3 regions of the Hoylesella shahii genome follow, and region 2 is predicted to be linked to each of the others. Evidence: riboswitches for the same ligand, from Rfam matches in the RefSeq annotation. Region 2 holds a riboswitch; each other region holds the start of a gene.
What was found. A riboswitch is a leader RNA that binds a small molecule or an ion and turns the genes downstream of it on or off. The one in region 2 is predicted to bind cobalamin.

Region 1: another riboswitch for cobalamin. It lies ahead of QME03_RS05990 (ribonucleoside-diphosphate reductase subunit alpha); the one in region 2 lies ahead of QME03_RS00510 (TonB-dependent receptor plug domain-containing protein).
Region 3: another riboswitch for cobalamin. It lies ahead of QME03_RS09535 (right-handed parallel beta-helix repeat-containing protein); the one in region 2 lies ahead of QME03_RS00510 (TonB-dependent receptor plug domain-containing protein).

What each region holds. Positions count from the first base shown of each region.
Region 1 covers NZ_CALKQY010000041.1:19,842-22,111, reverse strand. The annotation lists gene bcp (thioredoxin-dependent thiol peroxidase) at 1-442, opposite strand, end outside; cobalamin riboswitch at 580-863, shown strand; gene QME03_RS05990 (ribonucleoside-diphosphate reductase subunit alpha) at 932-2,270, shown strand, end outside.
Region 2 covers NZ_CALKQY010000003.1:18,712-20,981, forward strand. The annotation lists gene QME03_RS00510 (TonB-dependent receptor plug domain-containing protein) at 1-1,367, opposite strand, end outside; cobalamin riboswitch at 1,408-1,603, opposite strand; gene QME03_RS00515 (hypothetical protein) at 1,976-2,263, opposite strand.
Region 3 covers NZ_CALKQY010000064.1:18,824-21,093, forward strand. The annotation lists gene QME03_RS09530 (PfkB family carbohydrate kinase) at 1-379, opposite strand, end outside; cobalamin riboswitch at 768-952, shown strand; gene QME03_RS09535 (right-handed parallel beta-helix repeat-containing protein) at 1,125-2,270, shown strand, end outside.

The DNA.
Region 1 (2,270 bases), on a different contig from region 2:
ATATCTGCTGTGCGTGTTCCTTCACTTTAATTTCTTTGGGCTGCATAATGCGCGTAATAACACCCTCTTCGTTGATAATAAACGTGGTGCGGAAGGTGCCAAAATACTTGCGTCCGTACATGCTTTTCTCGCCCCAAACACCAAATTGTTGCACCAAGGTCTGGTCTACATCGGCAATAAGGGGGAAAGGCAAATTGTTTTTCTCGATAAACTTTTTATGCGATTTCTCGTCGTTTATGCTCACACCCACCACTTCGTAGCCTTGTTTCTTCAGCTCTTCGTAGTTATCTCTGAGGTTGCAAGCTTGTGTTGTGCAGCCCGAAGTGAGGTCCTTGGGGTAGAAATACAACACTAGTTTTTTGCCTTTAAATTGACTTAGGCGCACTTCATTACCATTTTCGTCGTGCCCCAACACCTCGGGGGCTTTACTTCCTATTTCCATCATTAATCAAAATACTTTATTATGTTTGTTTGATACAAAGGTAAACATTAATTTCCGAAAAGCCTTAACCCCAACCAAAACTCATTTATCACCCTCATAACGGCACATAAATGTTTCGCCCTTTGCAGCAAAATGCTTACCTTTGTAGCAGAATTGGTTTGCCATAGCCACGCGCTAGGCAATTAAAAGGGAACGGGGTGCAATTCCTCGACTGTCCCGCAGCTGTAAGTTTTTTATGGTTTTCTTCCAAAGACGGGCGCTAACAAGCAACTAAACGTGCTGCACAATGCAGTTTTTTTTAAATACGCGCCACAACGTGTGCCACTGTTTCGGAACAACAGCGCCAGGTATGCGCACCGAATCGGGAAGGCGAAGAGAATTAGAACAAAGTCAGAAGACCTGCCCATTCTTAAAAGTGCCGTTTCACTCGTGGGATTAGGGAACGCCACGAAAAGTTTTTTTAAATCAAAAGCAAGTCTAAATCACCTCATGGACATAACCAAGAGAAATGGCTCAACGGCCCCTTTCGATAGGGAAAAGATTGCCACGGCCATCAAAAAAAGTTTTATAAGCACTGGGCGAGCCATCGTTGACGACGAAATTAACGATGTGGCCATCGCTGTTGAGCAAATTATTATCACCAATCCCGCCAAACAAAACGTTGAATGTATTCAAGACGAGGTGGAAAAAAGCCTGATGCAAAGAGGCTTTTACGCCGAGGCTAAAAGCTACATCTTGTTTCGTTGGCAGAGAACCGAACAACGTAAAGCGCTCAACAAGATTGCAAACACCCTACAACAACCCGAAATTGCGCCTGCTTTGAAAGGCATCGCGTCGGATTTCTCGCCCGAACTATACCCCATTTCGGCACTTACAGAGAAGTTTATGGGCTTTGTTAAGGCCGACATGAATGGTCGCGACAAACTCTCGGCACTAATAAAAGCTGCCGTGGAACTTACATCGGCCGAGACTCCCGACTGGGAATTTATTGCTGCACGCCTGCTTTGCTATCGCCTACAACGCGACTTGCAGGCTTTCGAACAGGTGGAAGACCTGCAAAATTTTGCGCAAAAGGTGCGCCATCTAGCCAGTCAAAACCTTTACGGAACATATATTGCCGAGGCTTATAGCGACAGCGAACTACAAGAAGCTGCTTCGTTTATCGACGAAGAACGCAACAAACTGCTCAACTATTCGGGGCTCGACCTCCTTATCAAGCGTTATGTTATCAGGTCGTTTACTCATAAACCTGTTGAGAGTGTTCAGGAAATGTTCCTCGGCATTGCCTTACACCTGGCGATGAACGAGGGCGAAAACCGTCTGCATTGGGTGAAAAAGTTCTACGATATGCTGAGCCGACTGGAAGTGACCATGGCTACGCCCACCCTTGCCAATGCGCGTAAGCCTTTCCATCAGCTCTCAAGCTGCTTCATAGACACAGTGCCCGATAGTCTTGAAGGCATATACCGCAGCATCGACAACTTTGCACAAGTAAGCAAGTTCGGCGGTGGCATGGGACTTTACTTTGGTAAAGTGAGAGCAGCTGGTGGTCGCATACGCGGATTTAAAGGTGCTGCTGGCGGTGTGGTTAGATGGATGAAGCTGGTTAACGACACTGCTGTGGCTGTAGACCAACTAGGTGTTCGCCAAGGCGCTGTGGCCGTTTACTTAGACGTTTGGCACAAAGACTTACCCGAATTTCTACAACTTCGCACCAACAATGGCGACGATAGAATGAAGGCGCACGACATTTTCCCTGCCGTATGTTACCCCGATTTGTTTTGGAAAATGGCCCAACAAGACCTCAATCTAGAGTGGCACATGTTCT
Region 2 (2,270 bases):
TACAATTCGTTAAAGGTGGGCATCCGAAAACTTTTTTTGACATAGGCTCTAAGCGAAAAATCTTTGCTTGAAAAAGGATAGAAGTTAACGAAAATGGCAGGCGAGAGGGCAAATTTGCTATTGCCATCGATCAATGTTTTTGTGTGGTCTTTAACAAAAGTGGCCAAAACAGAAGCTTGCAACTTAAGGCGTTGATAGTCGAAAGCTGTGGCACACGATAAGAAATTGCTGAAGCGGTGAGGAAAAACAAATAAGCGAGCATCTGAATCGAGTTTGTTCCACTTGAAATCGTAGCTCAAACTAATCGACCAGTTTGGCATTAATCCCAATACGTTGGCCGTAGAAAGATAAAACTCTTGCTGTTTATAAGTGTTATCAACGGGTAGTTGGGTTGGGTCGTTGTTTACATAATGGGTGCGATAGTAAGCATATTTAGTCAACCATTGCGTAGAAAAGGCATCCGAGAAACTTTTTTGAAAGCGCAATTGCGAAAAGTGGTTATGGTCTGATTGTCTTTCTCCTCGTCGCCACACGTTATTAACAATTGCGCCTGGTATTCCGCGCTGCGAGTTATAGGTGTAAACCTTCCAGTTCCACATGCCATGATCTATTACACCATGGAGGTTTGCTTCAGCTCTTAATGCCCAGATGTCGCCATTTTGGCGTACAGCAGTGGTGTCGTAGGCCACGGAGCGGTCTTGATTATGGCGCAGATAACGAAACTTATACTTACCGCTTGAACTGAGATAGCCCAAACTTAGTGAGGCATTAACAGATTGAGTGAGTTTGTTTTCCCACAACCCCGATAAACGATAAGTATCGCTAGAGGCATTTCCAGCCTTAACTTTTAGGTTAAAAGACTTATTAACACTGAACCGTGGTGTGCGTGTGCGAATATAAACAGAGCCAGCATTTCCAAATTCGCTTGCAGGTTGGAAGATGGCACTTTTCTGACCATTATATAAAGTAATCTCTTCTACATTGTCTAATGACAGTTGGCCCAGGTCTATTTGTCCGTTTTGGGCATTACCAAGTTCAATTCCATCATAAAAAACACCAAGATGGTTGGTGCCCATACTACGGATATTAACCGTTTTTAGTCCGCCAACGCCCCCATAATCCTTAATTTGTAATCCCGAAAAATATCGCAATGCGTCGGCCACACTATGCGCATTAAGTTTTTCGAGCACTTTTCCGTCTAGTTTTTGCGAAGGGATTACTTCTCGATAGGTGTTTTTAGACACAACAATAACCTCGCGCACATGCTGCACCGAGTCTAGTTCCAACTGCTGTTTTTTATTTTGTGCGTGGCTAGATGTAGCCACAACGAGTGCTACACAAAGCCCAAAGATATGTACTCTCTGCATATTTTACGGCTTATCTTATAACCTTTCCTCGAGGTTAAAATAAAGATAATAGGCAATGGCAGGTCTTCTGACTTTGTAGCCCAGCCACAAACGCCTTCCCGAATGTTCCTTATTGGGTTCAGTGGCTTATTTTTTGTGCCTGTAAAAAGGTTACTCACAGCAGCGGGACTGTTCGGGATTTTCACCCGATTCCCTATTAATCGCCTATAAGCGAACCTATTGCCTTACTTTGCAAAGTTAATGATAATATATGGAAAATGGATAGTTTGGCTGTTATAATTATCTTTATTTAAGTTCGAACCGTAGGTTGGGAGTATGTAATTAGTTTTGATTGTCGAGGATTAAAGTGGAAACTAGTGGCAAATAGGGTACTTATTGTTGATAGTGTAAGGTACTAAAAAAACAACGTAGGGATAAATGCTGATCAACTTGATAACTCATTACTTTGGTTATAGAATTGGCTCTGCATTTGTTTTAATAATGCCGATATAGTTTTATTTTTTAATCATTGCAAAAGAAAGGTATTGGGGAGTCTTAATTATTCATCCCTCCCTTTAACTGCAATAAACAATATGTTAAAGATGGTAATAATATTTTACAATGTGGCTTTAAATAACAACGCGTTCTAGAAGAAAAACAGGCTTAAAAACCCCAATAACTGCACAAATAAGAAAAAAATGTGCAGCTGTTTTTGGAGGTAAAGCACGGTGGTTTTGATAAAACACTATGGTTTTAGCACTTTTTTTAGAAGAAAATTGCGCTATATTTGTATTCGCAACATCACAAAATATGAGACAGATTGCTTCAAGTTGAATAGCGTTTTGCTGCAAAACGCAGTGCAATCTGCTGCAAAACGCAGTGCAATCTGCAGCAAAACGCAGTGCTATTTGCAGCAAAACGCAA
Region 3 (2,270 bases), on a different contig from region 2:
CGTAGAACGAACCAAAGATAACAATATCATCGGGCTGAACATCGGGGTAAGTAAAGTCGGGCGAGTGTTGTTTGTTATCGTGATAAAACAGATAATCGGCATCGTTTTGTTCGTTTAAGAAAGCCAACGAAATAGGCGTTTGCCCCTCGGCATACTTCGTTACGTAGTCGGCATGCACGCCATTGTCTTTCAGAAAGCTGATAACGTTAGCTCCAACGCGGTCGTTGCCTACAGCAGAGATAAAAGTGGCGTCGGCTCCAACGCGTCCTAGCGACACAATGGTGTTGAAAACCGACCCTCCGGGCAATGCTCCCATGGGCTGTTCGTGCTTAAAAACGATGTCTAAAACTGTTTCGCCTACTCCAATTACTTTGCGCATACAATGGTTGATGAATGATTGTTGTTTGTTAAAGCCGCTATCGAGCCTTCTTTGCTAGGGCTTAAGCCACATGTTTGCCTTTCGCCAAGCCTACCCCGCAAGCAACATTAGGGGGTGTAAAGGGCAAATAAGGCAAGGCCATGCTTAGCCAATAGCAGGGCTAACGAATGTTTTTTGCGCGCTGCCACATAGCAACGATGCGCGCTGCTTCACTGTTTTGCCCCAAACCACTCGATAATGTTCCTGCTTCTGTTATTAATTTGCAAATATCCGAAAATTAAATCAGATAGCAAAACAATTGATTGAGTTTTTGTTATGCCACTAACCGTGGGGCGAAAAAAATAGGCAACTAATATTCAAGGCCATGTTTAACCCGTATATTTTTCGTAACTTTGCAGCAGCAATTGGTACGCCATGCACGGCGTTTAATAGGGAAACGGGCGAAAATCCCGTACAGTCCGGCTGCTGTGAATTGCCCTTGGAGGCGTAAACACCTGTCACTGAACATGCGTTTGGGAAGACGTTTACCGCCCGGCAATAAGTCAGAATACCTGCCTTTGCTTGCGTTTACACGGTCTCCAGGGTTAGACCTTACGCCCAACGCACGCTCCTAGCAGCGTGCAAGGTTTCTTTTTATTTCCCCTACACGTTGTGCACAGCCCTCAAAGTGCCTTTTAAGGCATTGGTGTTTGGGCAAAGCACCCTACACTAAAGCATCAATCAAAATCATCAACACAATAAAAACATGAAGCAACATCAACTCAATGTGCTTCTGTGTGCACTCATCTTATTCGCTATTTCGCCACTAATGGCCTTAGCAAATAATGAAGATGTGCTCATGGAACTTACGCCTAAGCGCGTGGAAGTGGGCGAAACACCCATCAACTTTTACGACGATGGTGGGCCCAATGGCCAAACTTCGCCCGAATTTAAGGAGGGTAAAACCAGTAGTATTACGTTTGTTCCCACCATTACGGGTAAGAAAGTGCAAATAGATTTTAGTAAGGTAGACATCTTCGAAGGTAGCCAATACAAACAGTTTATCGAGGTTTACGATGGCACAGAGGTGCGCGCCGACCGCCTTTTGGCTACTGTTCGTAAGGGCACAACGCCCCTTTTGAAAGCCACCAACGCCGAAGGCGCACTCACCGTGGTGTTTGGTAGCACCACGGCTTTACGCTCTAATGGTTTTCAAGCCGTGGTTAGTCTCTTCGTTCCACAAGCAATGCGGTTCGGCGAAGTGGTTACTTCGTCTATGCAAGACCACACGCTAGCGGCTGGCGACTCGCTTCAACCGCTGCTTGCGTTTAGCATTCGCACCACCGAGACCGAGCCTGCGCTTGCACTTCACGCATTAACGGTGAACAATAGCGGACCCATCACGGGTTTAAGACTCTATCAAAGCGCTTCAGAAAACGACCTTTCCACCGCCCATTGCATTGCCAAAGCCAAGGTTAGCAGCCAACAAACGGTGCTCAACGTGACCAATAAACCTGCACTTCGCATGGGCAACAACTTTTATTTCATTGCTTGCGACGTGAGCGAAGAGGCCGAAAACGGCAACACGGTTAGTGTTTCGCTCACCCAGGTGGCCCTTTCTGATGCCCAACATGCCCTTAATGCCACGCTGCTAACGGGCGACCGACTGGTGGAAAACATCGTTTACGCCACCGAAGGCACACAGATAAAGCGCGTTAATGGCGAACTTACGCTTAAATCAAAAAGCAATACGTATAACGATAACTACGAAGGCGGAAACCAAAACCGCATCGTTAGCTTCAAGCCTTTACACCAAGGACGCGTGGTGCAGGTAGATTTCAGTAAGTTTGATGTGCAATATTCTAGTTCAACGGTTTATGGTGTACGCGCCCATTTCGTGGTTTACGAGGGT